2 regions of the Massilia sp. WG5 genome follow, and region 1 is predicted to be linked to the other one. Evidence: predicted binding sites of a transcription regulator. Region 1 holds the regulator's gene; the other holds the start of a gene.
What was found. Region 1 encodes FNR, which switches genes on or off when oxygen is low (the NO sensors DNR and NnrR bind a similar motif). Its sites were predicted from a motif close to TTGATNNNNATCAA; they were not measured.
Positions count from the first base shown of each region.

Region 2: a site for FNR is predicted at 2,140-2,153, ahead of cqsA (alpha-hydroxyketone-type quorum-sensing autoinducer synthase). Genes of this name have one in related genera too.

Region 1 covers NZ_CP012640.2:1,305,740-1,311,111, forward strand. The annotation lists gene AM586_RS05660 (cytochrome ubiquinol oxidase subunit I) at 1-1,326, opposite strand, end outside; gene fnr (fumarate/nitrate reduction transcriptional regulator Fnr) at 1,533-2,303, shown strand; gene AM586_RS05670 (right-handed parallel beta-helix repeat-containing protein) at 2,517-4,037, shown strand; gene AM586_RS05675 (EthD family reductase) at 4,121-4,435, shown strand; gene AM586_RS05680 (DUF885 family protein) at 4,498-5,372, opposite strand, start outside.
Region 2 covers NZ_CP012640.2:792,821-798,192, forward strand. The annotation lists gene AM586_RS03420 (DUF2156 domain-containing protein) at 1-55, opposite strand, end outside; gene AM586_RS03425 (class I SAM-dependent methyltransferase) at 52-771, opposite strand; gene cqsA (alpha-hydroxyketone-type quorum-sensing autoinducer synthase) at 834-2,072, opposite strand; gene AM586_RS03435 (sensor histidine kinase KdpD) at 2,257-3,618, shown strand; gene AM586_RS03440 (response regulator) at 3,615-4,616, shown strand; gene AM586_RS03445 (DMT family transporter) at 4,729-5,372, opposite strand, start outside.

The DNA.
Region 1 (5,372 bases):
CAGGTCGAAGGCCTGCGGGCCCTTGCGCACCAGCCGCAGCACATAGGCGATGCCGACCCCGAACACGAACAGGTAGGCCACCACGAATACGGCCAGGCTCAGCGCCAGCGGGCCGACGGAAATCTTCGATGCGGCGTCCGCGGTGCGCAGCACGCCGTAGACGATCCAGGGCTGGCGTCCGACCTCGGTGGTGATCCAGCCGGCCAGCACCGCCAGCAGGCCGGCCGGCCCCATCCACATCGCCATGCGCAGGAACAGGCGCTGCTCGAACAGCCGTTTTTTCACCCGCAGCCACAGGCTCCAGGAGCCCAGCGCGATCATCAGGAGACCCAGCCCGACCATCACGCGGAAGCTCCAGAAGAGAATCAGGGAATTCGGCCGCTCGTCCTTCGGGAATTCCTTCAGGCCCTTGATCTGGCCGCCCCAGCTATGGGTCAGGATCAGGCTGCCGAGGCGCGGGATGCCGACGGCAAATTTCGTTTCCTCGTCCTTCATCGACGGAATGCCGAACAGCAGCAGCGGCAGCGGCTTGTCGCCCTCGTTCTGCCAGTGGCCCTCGAGCGCGGCGATTTTGGCCGGCTGGTGCTGCAGGGTGTTCAGGCCGTGCATGTCGCCCACAACGGCCTGGACCGGCGCCACGATCAGGACCAGCCACATCGCCATCGACAGCATGGTGCGCACCGCATCGTTGCCCCGCCCTTTCAGCAGGTGCCAGGCGGCCGAGCTGCCGACGAACAGCGCGGTCGACAGGAAGGCGGCGATCGACATGTGCACCAGCCGGTAGGGAAAGGAGGGATTGAAGACGATCTTCAGCCAGTCGACCGGCACCATGCGGCCCTCGACGATGGCATAGCCCTGCGGGGTCTGCATCCAGCTGTTCGAGCCGAGGATCCAGGTGGCGGAAATCAGCGTGCCGAGCGCGACCATGCAGGTGGCGAGGAAGTGCAGCCCGGGTCCGACCCGGGTCCAGCCGAACAGCATCACGCCCAGGAAGCCGGCTTCCAGGAAGAAGGCGGTCAGCACCTCGTAGGCCAGCAGGGGTCCGGTGATGGACCCGGCGTAGTCGGAAAAATAGCTCCAGTTGGTGCCGAACTGGTAGGCCATCACGATGCCGGAGACGACACCCATGCCGAAGGTGACGGCGAAGATCCTCAGCCAGAAGTGGTACAGGTCGACGAAGACCCGGCGCTTCGTCTTCAGCCAGCACAGTTCCAGCACGGCAAGGTAGCTGGCCAGGCCGATGGTAATGGCCGGGAACAGGATGTGGAACGACATCGTAAACGCGAACTGCACGCGCGCCAGGTCCAATGCCGCCAGTCCGAACATGAAAGTCCTCCCGTGATGTCGTGTCCCGAATCTAGCATGGGCCAGTGTGCGCACGATTGGCAGGATGACAATGCTCGCCCCCGCCGGGCTGTTGGAAATGACACGAAGTACAAACAAGTCCTTGACTAAAAGCCAAGGAGACGGCCCCGTGCGTGGCGACGGGCCGTATAATCCGGTATCGACCGCCATCCGACTCTTCACTTCCGATGATCCAGGCTATTTCCATCCAGAATGACAGCAGGCCCCTGAACGTCTCGGCGCTGAAGGCCAGCTGCGCAGCCTGCAGCATGCACCAGCTGTGCCTGCCGATGGGCCTGGAAAATGCGGATATCGACCGCCTCGACAAGATCATCGGCCGCCGCCGCCGGCTCGAGCGCGACGAGGCGCTGTACAAGATGGGCGAGCCCTTCCGTAACCTGTACGCCGTGCGCTTCGGGCATTTCAAGACCTACCAGGTGAACGCGGCCGGCGAAGCCCAGATCACGGGCTTCCAGATGGCCGGCGAGCTGCTCGGCATGGATGCGATCAGCGGCGACCGCTATCGCTGCGATGCGGTGGCGCTCGAGGACAGCGAAGTCTGCGAGATCCCCTTCGCCAACCTGGAAGAGCTGTTCGGCCAAGTCCCCGCCCTGCTGCGCCATTTCCACCGCATCATGAGCAACGAGATCACGCGCGAGCAGAATGTCATGCTCTTGCTCGGCAATATGCGCGCCGAGCAGCGCTTCGCCGTTTTCCTCGTCAACAAATCGGCCCGCTACGCCGCACGCGGCTATTCGCCCACCCAGTTCGCCCTGCGCATGTCGCGCGAAGACATCGGCAACTACCTGGGGCTCACCATCGAAAGCATCAGCCGGCTGCTGTCGCGCTTCAAGAAAATGGGACTGGTGGCGATCGACAAGCGCGAAGTGAGCCTGCTCGACCTGCCGCGCCTGAAGGCGATGGCGGCCGGCACCGAGCAGTGCAGTCCGATGGCGTGAGCCCGGCATGGCGTCCGGCTGCCGCCCAGGCCGCGCAAACCCCAGGCAAGTCAACCTACTTGACGCTGGGAATTGGCGTCGCAACAACTCGGCCTGACTGCATTTCTCCTTTTTCGACAAAGAGTCGTTGCGGCTTTGCGACCGCAAAGCTTACCATCGGCCAGGCGGACAGAGCAGTGTCCACCATCTTTGTCGGTTTCTGGAGAAACAGTCATGACCAAGCGAAGAAACTTCCTTCGGATTGCCTCCCGCGTGGGCGTCTCCGTATGCGCCGGCGCGGCGCTTCCATGGCTCACGAGGGCCCAGGCCGCGACCAGCGCGAACGTGCATTACATCGATCCGACAGTCGCCGGCCCGGGCGACGGCACGCTTGCCAGCCCGTTCCGCTCCTGGACCAGCGTTTCCTGGACGCCCGGCCACACCTATCTGCAGAAACGGGGCACGACCTATTCCGGTGTCTTCCAGCTGTCGGCGAGCGGCGTGCCGTCCCAGCGCATCACGATCGGCGCCTATTACCGATCCGACGGCAGCGACGATGCGTCAAGGCCAAAACCGGTCATTGTCCTGCCGGCCGCGCCCACCGCGCCGGCCGACGGCGCCTCGATCGCGGTGTTGAAGCAGGAGCGCGATTTCGTCACCTACCGCAACCTGGACATCCGGAACAGCGCCTTGCCGGAAGCCAGCGACGCGGCGATCATCTGGCTGGGCAATAACTGCGTGTTCGACAACTGCAGGCTGACATCGAACTGCGCCGGCGTGTATATGTTCAATAAAAGCCACACGACCGTCTCCAACTGCGTGCTCGACGTCATCAGTAACAGCGCCACATATGCCAACCACGGGATCCTGGTGGCCGCGAACCTCACCGTCGACGACATCCGCCTGCTCAACAATACCGTCCGCCACCACGGCGGCGGCACCGGGAGCTCGCACGGCATCCGCTGCGAAACCTACAGCAGCGACACCTTCCTCACGCATCTCGTGATTCGCGGGAACCGCGTTTCTCCGCCGACCGGCGTCGCCTACAGCACGAACCCCAGGGCGATCGGCGTCTACCTGGTCCAGGGGGCCGGCGCCACCTTGGACAAGAATACCGTAAGCGGGATGCTCACCGGCATCCTCATCAACAGCGGCGATGGCAACTACGTCGGCAACAATAACTGCAGCAACAATATGAATTTCGGCATTCATATCAGCGGGCTCGCCAGGAATTACATGATCGAGAACAACGTCTGCAATGCGAATGGCGGGGATTTTGGTCCGAGCTGGTACGGACGCGGCATCGAGCTGACCTCGGCGGGGCCGGATGCCGTATCGGGGCACACGATCCGCTACAACACCTGCAAATCCAACCGCAACTACGGCGGCCCGCTGGACAATGGTTCGGAAGGGGTCGGCATCGGCCTGGATAACGGGACCAGCAAGTGTTCGATCTACGGCAACGTCATCTCGAAGAACGAGGGAAACGGCATTCAGGTGTACGGCGGCGGCGATCCGGCCAGGTGGCCCGACACGGGCGGCCATACGATCAGTTCCAACAAGATGGATTCGAACTGCAGCTTCTCCAGGCTGAACCGGCGCAGCGGAGGAACGACGCCCAGTTCATTCCAGGCGCACATCGCGCTGGTCTATGTCTACGGCAGCCCTACCCTCGTTGCCAAAAACGCTTTCTCGGGAAGCACCAGCATGAAGGTCTACACGGATGGCTCGGACTCGAACGTTACCGTCGCCTGATATGCATGGAAACTTGCCAAGCGCCGGACATCGGCGCACGATGAGTTCATCGGCTTTAACCACCCACGAGAAGGAGACTGGCGATGATCAAGGTGAGCGTGATGTATCCGAATGGCCCCGAGGCCCGTTTCGACGACGCCTACTACCGTGAGCAGCACATGCCCATGGTGAAGAAGCTGATGGGCGACTACTGCAAGTACTACACGGTCGACAAGGCGATCGCCGCCGGCCCGTCCGCCCCGGATGCACCCTACATCGCCATGGGCCACCTGTTCTGCGATTCCGTCGACGCCTTCCAGGCCGGCTTCGGGCCGCACACGAAGGAGATCATGGCCGACATCCCCAACTACACCAACCAGACGCCGGTGATCCAGATGAGCGAGGTGGTGGTCGGCTAAGCGACAGCCTCAGCCGCCGTCGCTTCCGGCAATGCCGGGAACGACGGCGCAAGCTTGCAAGGTCAAGCCTTCTTCTGCCGGGCGATCCAGCGATCGACGATCTGCCCCAGCACGTCCAGCGGCACCGACCCGTTTTTCAGCACCACGTCATGGAAGGCCGGCAGCGAGAACCTGTCGCCCAGCTCCTGCTTCGCTTTATCGCGCAGTTCGATAATGCGCAGCATGCCGATCATGTAGGCGCAGGCCTGGCCCGGCCAGGCGACATAGCGCTCGACTTCCTGGGCGCCGATGCCGTAGTCGATCGCCTGCTGGCGCGTCCATCCCTTGCTGTGCAGGCCGGTGTCGACCACCAGGCGCCGGGCGCGGAACAGCTCCGAGCCGAGCGCGCCGAGCAGGCCCGGGACATCCCCCTGCTTTTCATCTCCGTACCAGCCCTGCTCCACCGCCAGCCGTTCGGCGTACAGGCCCCAGCCTTCGCTGTGGGCGCTGCCGCCGCCGAAGATGCGCTGGGCGCGGAACTTCGGCAGGTCGGTCCGCTCCTGCTGGATCGCCAGCTGGAAGTGGTGGCCCGGCACCGCCTCGTGGTAGGACAGGCTGCGCATGCGGATCACGTCGAAGCTCGGGCCGCGCAGCGGCACCCAGAAGATGCCGGGGCGGCTGCCGTCCGGCGCCGGCAGCGAATAATGCGCGGCGGCCGAGGCTTCGGTCAGCGCCGGCTCGCGGCGCACCTCGACCGGCGCGCGCGGCTTCAGGTTGAACAGGGCATTGCTGCGCTGCTCGGCGTCGGCCACCATCGCCGCGTACTTCTGCAGCAGCTCGGGACGCGGATCCGCTTCTCCCTTCGGCTCGAAGCTGGCGTCCAGCTTCTTCATGCGCTCCTCGATCGAGCCTTCGGTGTAGCCGAGCGAGCGCAGGTGGCGGTCCATCTCGCCCTCGA
Region 2 (5,372 bases), 510 kb from region 1:
CGGTATCGAGGTGGGCGGCGGCCGGCCGCCCCAGCGCGAGGGCGGACTCGCTCATGCGGCCGGCTTTTCGCCCAGCACCGACCAGTAGCAGTTCAGGAGCAGCAGCCTGTAGTGCTTCTGCTCCTGGATCCGCAGCCCCAGCTTCTTCATCCACTCCGGATAGTTGTAGATGTTGTGGAAGGCATTCCCGGCAAACAGCCAGAAGAAGCCGACCGCGCCATACCAGTACAGGGTCTTCACCAGGCGGCTCAGGACGTTCCCGGTCGGGAAGGAGAAGTCGCCGACCACCACCCGCGCACCCGGCTTGCCGAGCCGGATCAGGTGCTGCAGCACGCGCACCATCATGTCTTCGTCGAACACGTTGAGGAAGAAGTTCGCCACCACCATGTCGTAGCGCTCGACTTCCTCGACCTGCATGATGTCGCTGTGGACCTGGCGGATCGGGAGCGCCAGTCCCTCTTCCACGCCCTCCTTCGCCAGGTTGGCCGAGAACTTCTTCAACATGGTCTCGGACAGGTCGACCACGGTGACCTCGGCGCCGCGCTGGGCGGCGTACACGGCATCCCGGCCGTGGCCGACGCCGGCGAACAGCACCCTGTCGCCGGGCTGGAGCCGATCGAGCATCGCGATCTTGCACTTGTGGATGGATTTGCCGCTGTAGAAGGCACTCAGCCAATCGTAGATCGGCCCAACCAGCTTGTATTTGTCTTGCACGCTTGTCTCCTTCGCACCACTTAATAATTTTTTATCAAGCGTAAGCGAAAGCGCCAAACCTCCACGATTTTGTGCCTGCCTTTAGGAGCCAACTTTCTGGCTTTGTGAGTCAGAAGCAATCAATGCACGCGGCGCCGGCGCAGGGTCGAGGTCCAGCTCTCGAGCCCGACCTCCTCGCGCATGTCGGCGCAGGCGGCCAGCAGCTTCACGATCTCGTGCCTGCGCAGGCCGGCGTTGAGGGTCAGGCGCACCAGCGCGCGGTTCTTCGGCGTGGCGGGAGAGCAGAACACGGCGCCCTGGATGCCGCGGTTCTCCAGCGCCTTGCGCAGCACCAGGGTCCGCGGTTCGGTTCCCACTTCGAGCGCGATGATCTGCTCGCTGCCCTCGTCGATGCAGTAGCCGAGCTGTCCCAGGCCGGCGCGCACCTCGTCCGTGATACGGCGCAGCGCGGCGCGGCGCAGATCGGCGCGCTCGACCACGTCGATGGCGGCGTCGAACCAGGCCAGTTCGTGGTTCAGCAGGCAGGAGCTGAAGATGGCCGGCCGCGACTCGGACAGGAAATACGGCTTGAAACGGCTGGAGCAAGTGATGATGCCGGCGCGGCCGGCGAAAGCCTTGGCCAGCGAGGCAGTGCGGAAATGGACGCGCTCCTCCAGCCCGGCCCCGATCACCAGGCCCGCCCCGCGCGGACCATGGGTGCCGAGCGAATGGGATTCGTCGACCACCAGCACGCTGCCGGTCTTTTCCGCCAGCGCCACCACGTCGTGCAGCGGCGCCAGGCTGCCGTCGGTGCTGTACAGGGCATCGACCACGATCACGCCGGCGCCATGCTTGTTCAGCTGGCGCTGCAGGTGATCCATGTTGTTATGCAGGAAGGGTACGGCCCTGGCCCCGCCCAGCGCCACGCCGTCCCACAGCGACGCATGCGCCATGATGTCCAGGTAGACCGGCACGCCCGGCTCGGCAATGCTGTGCATCAGGCCCACATTCGCCGCCCAGCCGGACTGGGCCAGGATCGTTTCCTCGCAGCCGAGGAAATCGGCAAACTTTTCTTCCAGCCGGTGCTGCTGGCTGCCCGCCTGCAGGTAGACAGCCGACATCAGGGCCTGGCCGACGCTGTCCTGCAGGCTGCGGAGCTGGGCGTCGACCAGGCTTTGTTCGCGCGACAGGCACAGGTAGTCGTTACCCGCAAGTATGACTGCGCCCGGCCCCGGGCGCTTCCAGACATGCACGTGTTCGCCGCCCATCAGTTGCTCGATCCGGGTGACATGGTGCTCGTCCATCCTGCGCGCAACGAAGGCGGGCATGTGCAGGGTAGCGCTGCGGTGCAGGGCTTGGGCGGTGCTGATCGTGGTCATATTTTTTCTCCAAAAAAATTTCATTGTGTCCATACACAAGGCATGAGCTCGCCAGTTCGACGCACAATTGACCGAGATCAACCTGGGCTGAGCGATTTCCGTCAAGCTCAACCGAGAATTGAGTGAGATCAATTTCGAATTGACAAGTATCGAACACAGACGGTCCAGGACCGGGAGTTGCCGAGTGAAGAATCTGCTGTACAGGAGTTTTGCGCGCATCAGTGCGCCGATCAGGGCGCGCTTGCAGACGACCCGGCCTGCCATGCTGAGGTGGCTGCTGCGCCAGGAGCTGCAGCAGGAAAACGCCGTCGTACGCCTGCATTTCCTGGCCTGGGTCGGCTGCATCGGCATGCCGGCCTACTACCTCATCTGGACAAGCTGGTTCCCGCAAAAGTTCGAGAGCTTGGACCTGCGGATGTTGGGATTCGTTCTTTGCCTTCCGGCTTTGTTGTTCCCGCGCAAATTCAAGGGAAATTGCTTACGGATTTACGAATTCGTCAGCGTGACCTATGTGATGCCGTTTTTCTTCAGTTACATGTTCTTGATGAACCACGGCTCCGCGGTGTGGGGCGAGTCGCTGCTGCTCTCCCTGATCCTGCTGTTTCAGTTCGACTCGCTGTGGGCGCTCGCTTCCTGCACCACCGGCGCGCTGCTGGCCTGCATCCTGTACATCGGGTTCGGCGATCCGCAGGCCGCCGCCGACGGCTTCCACGCCTTTCCGCTGGTGCTGGAGCAGGCGCCGATCTATGTCTTCACGATCGTGATCGTGGCCCTCACGAAGATCGGGCGGCGGGTGCTGGCGCGCGAAAAACTGGCCGGCATGGCGCAGGCGCTGGGGATGGTGTCGCACGAGCTGCGCACGCCCCTGATCAGCATTTCCGCCAACGTGCGCGGAATCGAGCGCGCGGCCTCCGGCTGGGAGGACGGCGTGCCGGGCGCGCTGGCCCGGATCCGTTTCGAGGTGCGCCACATGAACCAGATGATCGACCTGTTCCTGCTGTCGGCAGCGGCGATGAACCAGCAGATGGCGCCCAGCGAGCGGGTCTGGATGGCCGACATGGTGCAGGCGGTGATCGAGCGCTACCCCTTCGTCACCGAGGAACAGCGCCAGCAGGTGAACGTGGTGGTGCGCAGCGACTTCGCCTTCCTGGGCCGCCAGGAGCTCGGCGCGGTGGTGCTGCTCAACCTGCTGCGCAATGCGCTGAAGGCCCTGCAGCGCGCCGGCAAGGGCAAGGTCCGCATCATCGTCGACGGCGCCCGCAAGCGCCCGCGCCTGCTGCTGATGGACAGCGGCTGCGGGATCCCGGCCAGGCAGCTGCCCTACATCTTCGAGCGCTTCTATTCGTATCCGGCGCATACCGGCGCCGGCATCGGCCTGGCCCTGTGCAAGGACATCGTGCACGCCTGGCACGGAAAGATCCGCTGCCGCTCGCGCGAACAGGTCTACACCGTGTTCGCGATCGAGTTCCCGCCGGCACGGCGCGCGGCCGATGCGCTTTCTCCGCTTTCTCCGCTTTCTCCGCTCTCTCCTGGAGACCCGACATGACGCTCCCGATCTACCAGCACCCGACCATGACCGTCCTGGTCGACGACAGCCCCAGCTTCCTGCACAGCCTGCGCTACCAGCTCGGGCCGTCCTTCCCCAGCATCGGCTTCAGCGACACCAGCGCCGCGATCGCCTGGCTGCGCGAGCACGGTGCCACAGCGGGCGCGCCGGCCGGACTGCTCTCGCCCAGCGTCGACACCTACACGCTGTCGCCCCAGCCCTACAACATCGCCCTGCACGTCGAGGAGGTGTGCGCGATCCGTCGCCGCGCGCAGCGCTTCATGACGCCCTCGGTGCTGGTGGTCGACTATTCGATGCCGGGGATGGACGGCATCGAGTTCTGCGAAGCCGTGCACGACCTGCCGTGCCGGAAGATCCTGCTGACCGGCGTCGCCGACGAGCGGATCGCCATCGAAGCCTTCAACCGCGGCCTGATCGACCGCTACGTTCGCAAAAGCGACGTCCATGCCCTCGACCGGCTGGAGGCCGACCTCACCGAGCTCCAGGAAGGCTACTTCCAGTCGCAGTCGGCAGCGCTGCGCATGCTGCTCTCGCTGCACGACTTCAGCTTCGTCAACGACCCGGCGATCTGCGGCCTGGTGCGCGAGCTCGGCGCGCGCCACAAGATCGTCGAACACTATCTGTACAAGGCCCCGCCGGGCTTCCTGATGTATGACCGCGACGCCCGCCCCTGGCTGCTGGCGGTCGAGACCGAGCAGAGCATGAACGCCCAGTTCGAGATCGCGCTCGACGGCGGCGCCCCGGCCTCGCTGCTGGAGGCGCTCGAACAGCGCCGCGTGGTGCCGAACTTCAGCGACGGCGACGGCATGTACTCGCTGGTGCGGCACAAGGAATGGCACCGCTTCACCGCGCCCGCCCAGACCTGCCACGGCCGCGAACTGTATTACTGGGCCATGTTCGCGCTCGATCCGGAGCTCCTGGAGGGGCCAGTGGAGTCCTTTGCGGCCTTCCTGCGCCGGCATCCCGGGAGCGCCTGATCCGGAACGCCGGCCCCCCCCACGCTGTCGGCTGGCTTCTGTTCCTTGCCTGGCCATTGTCGGTTAGTTGCAAATACTCGAAAGGCCGCCGGGGCCCATGACGGCCCCGGATTCACCTGCGTCCCGCCGTGCGCCCGGTCCTCGGCCCTTCGCGCCCGCCGAGCACCAGCCCGATCCCGCCCAGGATCGCCAGCGCCGCAATGCCAAGCCGCAGCGTGAAGGCCTCGCCCAGCAGCAGCGTCCCGCCCACGGCCGCGATCAGCGGCACCGACAGCTGCACCGCCGCCGCCCGCATCGCCGTCAGGCGGCGCAGCGCCGCATACCACACCACATAGCCCAACCCGGACGTGATCGCACCGGAGGCGATCGCCAGCCCCACCCCGCGCGCGTCCACGTGCAGGCGCGGCGCGAAGGCCAGCGCCAGCAGCACGCCCATCGGCGCGGCGCGGATGAAGCCGGCGGCGCTGGCGGCCAGCGGATCGGCCGCACCACGGCCGCGCAGCGAGTACCCGCCCCAGGCCACCCCGGCGCCCGCCATCAGCACCGCCCCGGCCGGCGAAGGCGCTGCGGCGCCCGGCAGCAGCAGCACCGCAAGACCGCCCATGGCCAGCGCCAGCCCGAGCCAGCCGGCCGGCGCGAAGCGTTCGCCGCGCAGCAGGCCCACGCCCAGCATGGTCAGCTGCACGGCGCCGAACAGGATCAGGGCGCCGGTGCCGGCGGCCAGGGAGACGTAAGCGAAGGAAAACAGGGCCACGT